Regions from separate parts of the Planococcus sp. PAMC 21323 genome, predicted to be linked through region 1. Evidence: a T-box and tRNA genes for the amino acid it is inferred to sense, from the RefSeq annotation. Region 1 holds a T-box; the other holds one or more tRNA genes.
What was found. A T-box is a leader RNA that pairs with one kind of tRNA and senses whether it is charged. The one in region 1 lies ahead of PLANO_RS06160 (valine--tRNA ligase), so its partner is inferred to be a tRNA-Val.

Region 1 (6,622 bases):
AAGCCAAAACATTAATGCCAGGCGGGGTTAACAGCCCTGTTCGCGCATTTAAATCAGTCGATATGGATCCGATTTTTATGCAATCTGGAAGTGGCGCAACAATTAAAGACGTAGATGGCAACACGTATATCGACTATGTTTTGTCATACGGTCCACTTATTTTAGGTCACGCACAAGAAGATGTAGTAAAAGCCATTCAAGAAACAGCGGCACTTGGAACATCTTTTGGTGCACCAACAGAACTAGAAAATAAAATGGCGAAATTAGTTATGGACCGTGTGCCATCGATTGAAATGATTCGCATGGTTTCTTCTGGAACAGAAGCAACGATGAGTGCATTGCGCGTAGCACGCGGTTATACAGGACGAGACAAAATCTTGAAATTCGAAGGCTGCTACCATGGACACGGTGATAGTTTGTTGATTAAAGCGGGTTCAGGCGTTGCAACTCTAGGATTGCCAGATTCACCTGGTGTTCCAGCATCAGTCGCTCAAAACACCATTACAGTACCGTTCAATGACCTTGAAAGCGTTCGTTTAGCTTTCCAAGAGTTTGGTGATCAACTAGCGGCAGTTATTGTAGAACCAGTAGCAGGTAATATGGGTGTTGTTCCTCCAAGCGAAGGTTTCTTAATGGAACTACGCAACTTAACTCATGAAAATGGCACCGTGCTAATTTTTGATGAAGTTATGACTGGATTCCGTGTGGGCTATAATTGTGCACAAGGCTATTACGGCGTAACGCCAGATATGACTTGTCTTGGAAAAGTAATCGGTGGCGGCTTACCAGTCGGCGCATTCGGTGGTAGACGTGAAATTATGGAGCAAGTAGCACCGAGTGGATCAATTTACCAAGCAGGTACATTATCAGGTAATCCACTTGCGATGCGTGCAGGATTCGAAACACTTTCCCGCTTATCAGAAGAAAGCTATGACACGTTCATCAAACGCGGCGATCAACTAGAAAAAGGATTCCGCGAAGCTGCAACAAAATACAACATCCCGCACACGGTAAACCGTGCAGGTTCAATGATTGGCTTCTTCTTCACAAACGAAGACGTTGTAGATTTCGAAACAGCTAAAACATCAGACCTGGAACTGTTCGCAAACTACTACCGCTTAATGGCGGAAGAAGGCATTTACTTGCCACCATCCCAATTCGAAGGCATGTTCCTATCGACTGCCCATACGGAAGAGCATATCGCGAAAACTGTAGAAGCGTTCCATACCGTATTTGCTAAATTGGCGCGTTAATAAAATTAACAGAGCTATCCCAAGAGTCATGAAAATGACTTTTTGAGGATAGCTCTTTTTTATGTGTAGTGATTTTATTTATATAGATGGACAACTAACTGTCAAAAATTTCCGGTTGCAGGAAATCGTTGTTTTGCGTTCTGATGCTCGCTTTCCGCGGACACGACCTTAGCCGCTTCACTCACTGCGTTCGCTCCAAGGTCTTCGGCTCGTGTTATTTCCGCAAGAGTCGAGCATCTGCACTCCAAACAACTAAGCATATGACTTGAATAGAAAGTTGACCTGTTAAATAAAAAGAGTGTTTTCTCTAATGAAATACTACTCAAAAAGAATGATAAAAAAGCAAACTCAATTTAGATGATGTGCACTTACAAAGCTTCGGCGCGTCAACGGGCTAGGCGAAGCGAAAAGACCGGTGCACTTCCGGGCTTATCGCGGGAGCCATGCCCAAAGCGATCGAAGCGACAAGAGAGAGCGATGAAAACTACCTAACACACCCAACAAAAGGTGATCATTCACCAAGCAAGGAGCGACAAGGGCTAGGCGAAGCGAGAAGACTGGTGCACTTCCAGGCTTATCGCGAGAGCCATGCCCAAAGCGATCGAAGCGAAAAAGAAAGCGATAAAAGCGATTTAATATACTCAACTTAAGATGTCCATTCACAAAGCTTCGGCGCGTCAACGGGCTAGGCGAAGCGAAAAGACCGGTGCACTTCCGGGCTTATCGCGGGAGCCAGGCCCAAAGCGATCGAAGCGACAAGAAAAAGCAACAAAAGCTATCTACTAGAAACAACTTACATGCTGTCTATTCACGAAACAATTATTGAAAGTAAACGAACCTATCCGGACGACATTAAAATAGCTTGACGCTAAAACCTCCTATTGAGTACAATAAGAGTAATTAGATATTTATGCGTTGATGAGGATAGTAGGTTGTACGTTACATTTCAGAGAGAAGACCATTTGGTGAAAGGTCTTTATGAGCGTCCAGTTGAATGTCACCTCGGAGCAGTTGCCGTGAAAAGAGTAGCGGGAACCGGACTGAACATCCGTTATGAAACTTGAGAGCCAGGTCTGTAACTAGACCTGTGTATAAAGGTGGTACCGCGAAAAACTCCTTCGTCCTTTACAGACGACAGGAGTTTTTTGCGTTCAACCAGAAATTAAAGGAGGAATTCCCATGACTGAACAAATGTCCACAAAGTACGATCCGCAATCGATTGAAAAAGGCCGTTACGATTGGTGGGTCGACCAAAAATTCTTTGAAGCTAAACCAGAAAGCGGTAAAACGCCGTATACCATTGTGATTCCTCCACCAAACGTTACAGGCAAGCTGCACTTAGGCCACGCGTGGGACACAACATTACAAGACATCATGACACGCATGAAACGCATGCAAGGCTTTGACGCATTATGGCTACCAGGAATGGACCATGCGGGTATTGCGACACAAGCAAAAGTAGAAGGCAAACTAAAAGAAGAAGGCCGTTCACGTTATGATTTAGGACGCGAAGCGTTTCTTGAAGAATCATGGAAGTGGAAAGATCAATACGCAGGACATATTCGTGAGCAATGGGCAAAATTAGGTTTAGGACTTGATTATTCTCGTGAGCGTTTTACATTAGATGATGGGTTATCAAAAGCAGTGCGTGAAGTATTTGTAAAATTATACGAGAAAAAACTGATTTACCGTGGTAAATACATCATCAACTGGGACCCGAATACGCAAACAGCAATTTCCGATATTGAAGTGATTCATAAAGATGTAAAAGGTGCATTTTATCATATGCGTTATCCACTTGCTGATGGTAGTGGCCATATTGAAATTGCCACAACACGTCCTGAAACGATGCTTGGAGACACGGCTGTTGCGGTTCATCCGAAAGACGAGCGCTACAAACACTTAATCGGTAAAAAAGTAATTTTGCCAATCGTTGGACGCGAAATTGAAATTGTTGCAGACGATTATGTAGATCGTGAATTTGGAAGTGGAGCTGTTAAAATCACACCAGCGCATGATCCGAATGACTTTGAAATCGGAAACCGTCACAATTTAGAACGTGTTCTTGTGATGCATGAAGATGGTTCTATGAACGAAAACGCTGGCAAATACGAAGGTTTAGACCGTTTTGAATGCCGTAAGCAAATCGTGAAAGACTTGCAAGACATGGGCGTGTTGTTTGAAATCGAAGAGCATATTCACTCAGTAGGTCACTCTGAGCGAAGCGGTGCTGTAGTGGAGCCTTACCTGTCAACACAATGGTTTGTTGATATGCAACCTTTAGCTGCTGCATCTGTAGAAGCACAAAAAAATGGTGAAGGTGTTAATTTTGTGCCAGATCGTTTTGAAAAAACGTATTTACACTGGATGGAAAACATTCGCGACTGGTGTATTTCTCGTCAATTATGGTGGGGGCATCAAATTCCAGCATGGTATCATAACGAAACAGGCGAAATTTACGTAGGTCACGAAGCACCAACTGATGCTGAAAACTGGACACAAGATGAAGACGTACTAGATACGTGGTTCTCATCTGCCCTATGGCCGTTCTCAACACTTGGTTGGCCAGAAGAAAACGACGACCTTAGCCGTTACTACCCAACTGACGCATTAGTTACAGGTTATGACATCATCAACTTCTGGGTTTCACGTATGATTTTCCAAGCTTTAGAATTTACCGGTGAAAAACCGTTTAAAGATGTATTAATTCACGGACTGGTTCGCGATGCTGAAGGACGTAAAATGTCGAAATCACTCGGTAATGGTGTTGATCCAATGGACGTTATTTCTGAGTACGGTGCGGATTCACTGCGCTATTTCCTAGCAACAGCATCGTCTCCAGGACAAGACCTTCGTTATTCAAACGATAAAGTAGAATCTGTTTGGAACTTTGCCAATAAAATCTGGAATGCGTCTCGTTTTGCATTGATGAACATGGAAGGCATGACATACGACCAAATCGACTTATCCGGCAAAAAATCAGTTGCTGATTCATGGATCTTAACTCGTTTGAATGAAACCATTGAACAAGTGACTGAACTTGCAGAACGCTATGAATTTGGTGAAGTGGGACGTTCGCTTTACAACTTTATATGGGATGATTTCTGTGACTGGTATATCGAAATGTCGAAATTGCCATTATACGGCGAAGATGAAGAAGCGAAGAAAATGACGCGTTCGGTACTAGCTTATGTACTCGATAACACAATGCGTTTGTTGCACCCGTTCATGCCATTTATCACAGAAGAAATTTGGCAGAACTTACCACACGAAGGCGAATCAATAACGATTGCGGCGTGGCCGACAGTAGACGACTCGTTAACTAACCAAAGCCAGTCTTCTAGCATGAAGCTATTGATGGACGTGATTCGCTCTGTACGTACGATCCGCGCAGAAGTGCAATCACCAATGAGCAAAAAAGTGCCGTTAACAATTTCTGCAAAAGATGCCAATACACATGCGGTATTAGAAGCGAACGCTGCTTACATCGAGCGTTTCTGTAATCCAGAAACATTAACAATCGGTGAAAACATCGTAGCTCCTGAAAAATCGATGTCAGCAGTTGTATCAGGTGCTGAATTGTTCATGCCACTTGAAGGCTTGATCGACATTGATGCAGAACTTGCACGTTTGAACAAAGAACTCGAAAAGTGGGCAAAAGAAGTAAAACTCGTTACTGGCAAATTGTCGAACGAACGGTTTGTTTCGAAAGCACCTGAAGCCGTAGTAGCTGAAGAACGTGCGAAACAAGCTGATTACATGGAAAAACATGCAACAGTTGAAAAACGCATTGAAGAATTAAAGAATTTGTAAAACGATAAAACCGCTTTCCCATTATGGGAGAGCGGTTTTAGTCTTGTTATTCCGCAAACTAGCTGCGCTTTCTTGCGGGCTTGCACCGAACTAACTCGGGCTAGATGCCCGAGTGGATTTCGGTACTTCGCTATCCCGCGGGAGTCTCCGCTAGTTTGCTTCATATTTAAGTAAACTACAAAGTGATAAAATCACATAAAACACATAGACATATGGTTACTTCAGTCGGTCTTCTCGCTGAAAAGGCGCATTTTTCTCTATTTCTTGGATGTGTTCGAAAAATAGTTCTGCGATGTTTTCAACATGTGTTTTGTAAAACGAACGGGCACCAACAGGATCTTCGATTTCATTGAAAAGATGCTGACCGTTTTCTAGTAGTAAAAAGTCGATTCCGATATAATCGCTTTTTAGCGCACGTGCAATGCGTAATACATCTGTTTCCTGAGCTGCTGTTAAGATATATTTTTCAACTGTTGCGCCTAGAGAATAATTGGCTTTAAACGAGTCATTAGAAATTCGCTTCACAGCCCCTACAATTTCTAAGTCGATCACATAAACTCGGATATCCGCTTGGTGAGCAACAACAGGTTGAAATAGTAGGGGAGAGGTCGTGGTTGGTATATCTTCAGACGACTCGAGCAGCCATACTTCTGAACCACCGTGACCGCTAGCAGTTTTTGCGATACAAGGATATTCGGGCGCGTTCCGGTAACTTGGAATGGTAGGTACACCGAGCATCATAAACAATTCGAAACTTCTCCATTTGTCATTGGCAATGCGATTTACTTCTGCGCGATTGATCAAGTGAATGCCTTGATCTTCTAAAAAACGAGCGGCTTTTGGTTGTCGTGCGCGAAAAACGACTAGTTCGCCAGCTAGAAGATCTGCAAGCTGATGTAATCCTTCGTCGCTCCAGTCGTCCCACTGAATCAAATCAAAATCTCCAAATCGCTGTAATTCTTCTATAAACCCGCGATTACGTAATGCATCTTGTGATTCATAAAGAAGTTTCATGATAAATCCTCCAATATATAAGCAATCATGGCATCTGCAACATTAATTCCCGTGACATTTAATATATTCCGAATGTGTGCAGCTGCATTAACTTCACAAACGAGTGGTTGTTCATCTTCACCGTATAACAAGTCAACGCCAGCAAACGTAGCACCGACTGCTTGAGCGGCAGCTAGCGCAACCTCTTTTTGCGTTGGAGTTAAGTCAATAGGAGATGCTACGCCGCCATTGGTAATATTGGCTCGAAAATCAGTTGTTGAATGGCGGTGCATCGCAGCAACAATTTGATCACCGACAATATTGACGCGAATGTCACGACCGCGACTCGAATCGACAAATTCTTGGAAGACAAAATCAATGCCTCGGAGGCTATCGACTTTTTCGTAAAATTGTTCTTCTGTTTCGATCAAATAAACCTTCATGCCAAAAGAGCCATGTCCTTCTTTAATAATCATGGGCAACTGTAACCGTTCAATCACTTTTTCAAAATAACCTGAATCGATAATCGAGAAGTTCGGATAGACTTTTGGAGCGACAATCGT
Region 2 (6,622 bases), 880 kb from region 1:
ATGCAGGAGAAGGCGAGACCTTTGTCGAAAAGGATGGTAAATACTTTATTAAAAATATGACCAGAAAAATTCCGGAGTTCCGTTTATTTGTTGGGGATGTAGATGCGAACTTATCATTCAAAACTAAAGGACACCGGATAGATTTAAAAAAGACGCTTGAAAGAGGGAAGTCTTATACGTTTCGCGTAGAAAATGTATCCCTGTTTCAATTAAGAAAAGGAGTGAAAATTGATGAGCGATAAGTTGCCTCCAGAAGAGCACACGCAGCAAAAGCTTCCGCCAGAGGACGAGTCTTACATCTCAGAAGAAAAACAAAAAGAAATTTTACAGAAATACGATCCTGAATCCAATACACGGGATTTAAGCGGAATAATAAAACATGTGGTCTTTTTTGGATTATTAGCTTTTTCCTTATTCCAGCTCTATACTGCAATCTTTGGACAGTATACCGCTTATATTCAGCGATCGATTCACTTAGGATTTGCCTTATCCTTAATCTTTCTATTATTCCCAGCTCGCAAACGTAAAGGAGCTCGCCATAAAGTTGCTTGGTATGATTATATATTGGCGCTATTATCGATTGGTGTAGCTGCTTATTGGCCGATTATGTACGATGATTTAGTCTTCCGTCTTGGACGTGTTACTGAACTAGATTTGATCGTCGGTATTTTAGCGGTTGTTTTAACGTTAGAAGCGACAAGGCGAGCAGTTGGTATGCCGATTACGGTTATTGCCAGTTTGTTTTTGACGTATGCTTTTTTTGGACCTTATTTCCCAGGGTTCTTGCGCCATAGAGGACAGGATCTGGAATCACTTGTTCAATTGATGTTCTATACAACAGACGGAGTACTCGGAACACCAATCGGCGTATCGGCTACCTTCATATTCACCTTCTTGTTATTTGGATCGTTTTTGGTCAAAACAGGAGTTGGACAGTATTTCAATGACTTGGCCGTATCGTTAGCCGGAAACCTAGTTGGGGGCCCTGCAAAAGTAGCGATTTTCTCAAGTGCGCTGCAAGGGACAATCTCTGGTAGTTCGGTTGCTAACGTTGTTACATCGGGTTCTTATACAATTCCGATGATGAAAAAGTTAGGTTATAAAAAAGAGTTTGCCGGAGGGGTAGAAGCAGCAGCCTCAACAGGTGGACAATTAATGCCACCAATCATGGGAGCAGCAGCCTTTTTGATGGTAGAATTTATCGGAGGCGTAACTTATTGGGAAATTGCCAAAGCGGCAACCATACCAGCACTGTTGTATTTTACAGGTGTTTGGATTATGACCCATTTTGAAGCCAAGCGCATTGGCTTGAAAGGGCTTTCGCCAGAAGAAATGCCGGATCGTAAAGAAGTATTGAAAAAAATCTACTTATTGACGCCAATTCTTGCCATCATCGTCTTTTTATTGATTGGTGTGCCAACAATGCAAGCGGCACTTTACGGAATATTATTAACGATTTTTGTTAGTGCTTTTAACAAAGAAACGCGCCTTGGTTTTAAAGATATGATTCTAGCTTTAGTTGATGGTGCAAGGACGGCGTTAGCTGTGGCAGCAGCAACCGCAGCAGCTGGTATTATTGTTGGGGTCGTCGTAAAGACTGGACTTGGTTTAAGTTTGGCAAATGGATTGGTTTCCGCATCAGGCGGCAATGTCCTGTTAACTTTATTCTTCACAATGTTAGCAGCGATCGTTCTAGGAATGGGATCGCCAACAACAGCCAACTACGTTATTACGTCTACAATCGCAGCACCTGCTATTATTACGCTGTTGATGTTAGATGAGCCAGTTGGAGCAGCGGTGCCACTAGTGGTTGCATTATCAGCCCATCTCTTTGTATTCTACTTTGGGATTATTGCTGATATTACACCTCCTGTTGCACTTGCAGCATTTGCCGCATCAGGTATTTCAGGCGGCGAGCCGATACGGACCGGTTTTACTGCCGCTAAATTAGCCGCAGCAGCCTTTATCATTCCGTATATGTTTGTTTTATCTCCATCGTTATTAATGATTGATACAACTTGGCCAGAATTAATTTGGGTATTGATTACCGCATTATCCGGTATGGTTGCAATTGGTGCCGGGTTGATCGGTTATTGGTATCGTAAGCTTAACTGGTTCGAGCGTATTATTACATTTGCAACTGGACTTGCATTAATTTATCCAGAAGGCATGACAGATATTATTGGGGCTATATTATTTGTTATTTTGTTTGGTATCCAATGGATGGCACGTGATAAAAAACCGAGTAAAACAGCACAAGCATAAATAAAAAGAAAACCGGTCGGGCTAATGCCTGACCGGTTTTTTGCGTTCTGTAATTTTTACGTAAAATGAAAAAAGTCATCACCCGAAGGCGATGACTTTTTTCAAAGCAAACTTTGTTCCTAAAGCTTGCAGTGGGTTTGGCACCCAATAATTCCTACTGATTGTTGAAATCTCATAAGAACGATGGATGTCGAACTTGTTACTAGATTCATCATATCTTGTTCATCAGGAAATGTAAAGTTGTTAGAAATTTTGGCGAATGAAGAAAAATTTGCTCATTTATTCGATTTAGACTTTTTATTTTTCAAAAAGGATTGCCGATGGGCAAATCGTGGTATAAAATAAGAACAAACGTTCCCTTTTGAGAGGTGAGTATGATGAGGAAGCAGGAACTACCGGAAGCTTCTATCTTCTGCATCGATATGTGCGGCTTTTACGCGAGTGTTTCGGCGGTTGAGCTTGGACTAAACCCTCTAGAAGTTTGTCTTGCAGTTGTCGGGAATCAGGAACGAAAAGGGAGTGTCGTGCTGGCTGCATCGCCAATGATGAAAAAGCGTTTTGGCGTCAAGACAGGTACTCGGCTTTTTGAAATTCCAGATCATCAAGATATTTTATTAGTAGAGCCAAAAATGAAATTGTACTTACAAAAATCTATGAACATTACCGAATTATTAGCAAGCTATGTACCCAAAGAATCGATTCATATTTACAGTGTGGATGAAAGTTTTATTGAACTGACAGGTACGGAAAAGCTGTGGGGACCACCGGAATCTACTATGCGTCGCATTCAGCAAGAATTATTAGACTCTTTTAAACTGCCGTCTTCAGTAGGGGGAGGTCCGAATATGTTGCTAGCGAAATTGTCATTAGATTTAGAAGGAAAAGAAACAGGATTTGCTTTTTGGAGCTATAGTGATGTACCGAAGAAGTTATGGCCTGTGCAGCCGTTAAGTCGAATGTGGGGGATTGGATCTCGAACAGAAAAAACCTTAAACAGCATGGGAATTTTTTCTGTTGGCGATTTGGCGTGTGCCGACGTTACTGTTTTGGAAACACAATTTGGAATTATGGGCAATCAACTTTACCAACATGCTAATGGCATCGATCTTTCGGATATGGGATCACCCCTAGTCGAAGGGCAAATTAGTTATGGAAAAGGACAAATTTTATACCGGGATTACATAGAAGAACAAGACATCATGACGATTATCTTGGAAATGTGTGAAGACGTTGCAATGCGCACGCGTCAAGCTCGGCGTGCAGGACGTACCATCCACTTGGGTGTTGCCTATAGCAAGACAGCTTTTGGAGGAGGATTTTCCCGTTCGCGCTCTATTGACGAAGCAACAAATGACACGATGGAGATGTACCGTGTCTGCCAAAGTCTATTTCGCGAGCATTTTCAAAACAAACCGGTGCGGCAGATTTCACTGGCTATCAGCAACTTGGAAGAAGAGTCATCGATGCAGTTGAGTCTTTTTGATGAAAAGAAATTTGAAAACAGACAGCTTGGAGAAGCGATGGACACTATACGAAAACGATATGGCTATTCAGCAATCTACCGGGGCATTTCTGCTACACAAGCAGGCACTGCCATTGCAAGAACCAAATTAATCGGCGGACACAATAAAGAATAAGGGAGATGAGTCCAATGAAGCGCAATAAGTATTTAAAGGTTGTAGGAGATGTTAAAGATCGTGGACGTATTAAATGGACAGCATTAATGTTGCCAGAGCATGTTGAAATGATTCGAGAATGGTATGCAAAAGACGAACTAGTGGCAAAGCCTGAATTGACAGAAGATGATCTGCAGCTACTACAAGAAGAACTAGACATTGCATTAAAGCGTCAATGTGAAGTAGTGATGCAAAGTTGGAAAGCGGGAGTAATATATGAGCATAGAGGGACGATTGAAGGCATCGATGCAAGAAGTCGCATAATTGTATGTAGAGAAGGTGGAACAACACATAGATTGTCGATAGATCGAGTGGTTTCGATTGTGATCATTGATTAGATTCATAAAAAAACTCCTCATTCTGCAATTTGCAGAATGAGGAGTTTTGCGTAAAACAAATAAAGTACAATGCATTAATCAATGGTCTGTACTGGGATCGAACCAGCGACCCCTTCGATGTCAACGAAGTGCTCTCCCGCTGAGCTAACAGACCTTAATTTCCAGGACAAATTTAATTATAGCTCGTCCACAGAAAAAGTCAATACGATATAAAATAGAGAGAAAGGCAGGCCAGTCTACTGTCCAACGCCTCTAAAGCCCGCGTCCTGTGCATCTTGTTCAGAGCAAAACCATTCTTCAGGGTTGGTTTGTTCGTAGGAAGAATCACTAGGCAAATGATAGATTTTATTGCCGTTGCGGTTGATATTGCCTTTAATATCGCAATCGCCTGTTTGTTGTCCCGAAGTAGAAGGATTCGTATTAGTAACGGGTTCTTGTCCGTATGCGTCTGCATTAAAGCCACGGTCGGTTGAATAATTTTCATATTGCCAAATGCCCAAATCGTTTTCTTTAGCGATTTGTTCTGCTTGTTCAAATTGATCAAGGTAACGCGTGTTGGGTGGGAATACATAAGCAACTCTGGCTAAGCCTGCGCTAATCATTTGTTCTTGAACACTTTCACCGTCGACATAAATATAAGCGAGCAATCGGTCATAATCGTCAAAGCGATCGCCGACATCGAATTCAATAGAAACATCACCAGATTCAATGATTCGTTTGTTTTCTGCAGTAGCTTCTTTGCCAAGCGGTTGTTCGCCTAAGCTTGGGTGGTTGGTTTCCGGTGTATCCATTAGAAGATAGCGAACGGTTACTTCGTTCCCTTCATACATAATTTTAATGGTATCACCGTCAATGACTTGCGTCACTTCGACATCTATTTGATCTGTTGTGTTAGGTGTGTCGATGGAGTCGACCATTCCACAGCCCGATAGAAAAAATAAAGCTAATAATATAATTTTTAATTTCATTGCAATCCCTGCTTTCGTTCTTACATTATACGAATAATCATCTGACCTGGCAATCGCGCTTTATTGCATAATAAAACGTCTTTTCAATCATTAATTGAAAAGACGTCGCTATGTAAGTGTGTGATGAATATGGATTAACTGCATCAATTAACGTGTAGACTCTAAAGACACTTGAGTTTCAGTGTAATACAAAAGAGATTCTTCGGTTACGCTTTCGAGCTTTTCCTTATTGACACCAACTTCTAATTCACCTGTAAAAATAGGTTCCCACCAATGGATCTGCTCATTCATAAAAGTTCCTCCTCGAACTTGTAATGGTATTGTTTGACTATGCTATACCCCTAAAGGTTACACTAATAAACAAACATTATGAAAAAATCGAAAAGATTTAAAGGGGAGAAAATGAATGATTTCAATTGGTATTATTGGAGCGGGAATTATAGGAGAACGCATTATTAAACAACTGCAACAAGAAGAGAGCCGCGTAGAAATAAAAACCGTTTACGATGAACAAACCGAACGACTTACAGAAATTAGTCAGACTTATGGCATCCCAATGGCAAAGTCGATTGAAGATGTACTTCATTCAAATATTAACTGGGTTTATATTGCGACCCCGCCCGCTTTCCATGCAGAAATTGCTGCGCTTGCAGCGAGTGCAGGAATTAATATATTATGCGAGAAACCGTTAGCCCATAATGTAGAAGGCGGCGAATCAATGGTAGAGTCTGTGCAAAATAATCGAGTACAAACGGCTATGCACTTTCCTTTAATGTATAAACCGGTTATTCGCGAAATGTCCAAACGAATCAAAAATGGACATATTGGAAAAATTGTCCGCATTGAACTTCAAACTTTTTTCCCAGACTGGCCAAGACTTTGGCAGCAAAACCCATGGATAGGCTCAAGAAGTCAAGGGGGATTTGTTCGTGAAGTTTTCCCACACTATTTTCAATTAATGAATCGATTGTTCGGGGAACTATCATTTACATCGCATCATATTACTTATCCAAAACAGACGGATAAATGTGAAACGGCAATAATTGCTCATGGAGTTACGGAAGAACAAATCCCGTTCCTTTTGACTGGGATTAGCGACATTGGTCAAAAAGAGTTATTGCAGTTTAAAGTGTATGGAGAACAAGGCGTGCTGACTTTGGAAAACTGGACAACTCTTTACGAGTCGACAAAAGGGGAAGACCGTCAATTGATTAGAGACTTTGAAGATGTCCCTTCGCTTTTTGAGGAAATGAATGAACAATCGACGTTGTTAGTTAATTTTGAAGAAGGATTGATTGTTCAACGTTATATCGATCATTTACTGGCTGAATAGAAAGAAGTCAAAGTCATTAACTTGGTGTATAAGTTGTTTTGA

Region 2: it has a tRNA-Val gene. The T-box ahead of PLANO_RS06160 (valine--tRNA ligase) is inferred to sense a tRNA for this amino acid. The anticodon was not compared.

Annotation. Positions count from the first base shown of each region.
Region 1 covers NZ_CP009129.1:1,212,772-1,219,393, forward strand. Annotated here, with positions in the region: gene hemL (glutamate-1-semialdehyde 2,1-aminomutase) at 1-1,253, shown strand, start outside; T-box leader at 2,160-2,382, shown strand; gene PLANO_RS06160 (valine--tRNA ligase) at 2,433-5,066, shown strand; gene PLANO_RS06165 (ATP-grasp domain-containing protein) at 5,283-6,080, opposite strand; gene PLANO_RS06170 (ATP-grasp domain-containing protein) at 6,077-6,622, opposite strand, start outside.
Region 2 covers NZ_CP009129.1:2,095,721-2,102,342, reverse strand. Annotated here, with positions in the region: gene PLANO_RS10615 (DUF1850 domain-containing protein) at 1-242, shown strand, start outside; gene PLANO_RS10610 (TRAP transporter permease) at 232-2,265, shown strand; gene PLANO_RS10605 (Y-family DNA polymerase) at 2,643-3,902, shown strand; gene PLANO_RS10600 (YolD-like family protein) at 3,917-4,279, shown strand; tRNA gene PLANO_RS10595 (tRNA-Val) at 4,362-4,433, opposite strand; gene PLANO_RS10590 (thermonuclease family protein) at 4,516-5,247, opposite strand; gene PLANO_RS16100 (hypothetical protein) at 5,395-5,538, opposite strand; gene PLANO_RS10585 (Gfo/Idh/MocA family protein) at 5,654-6,580, shown strand.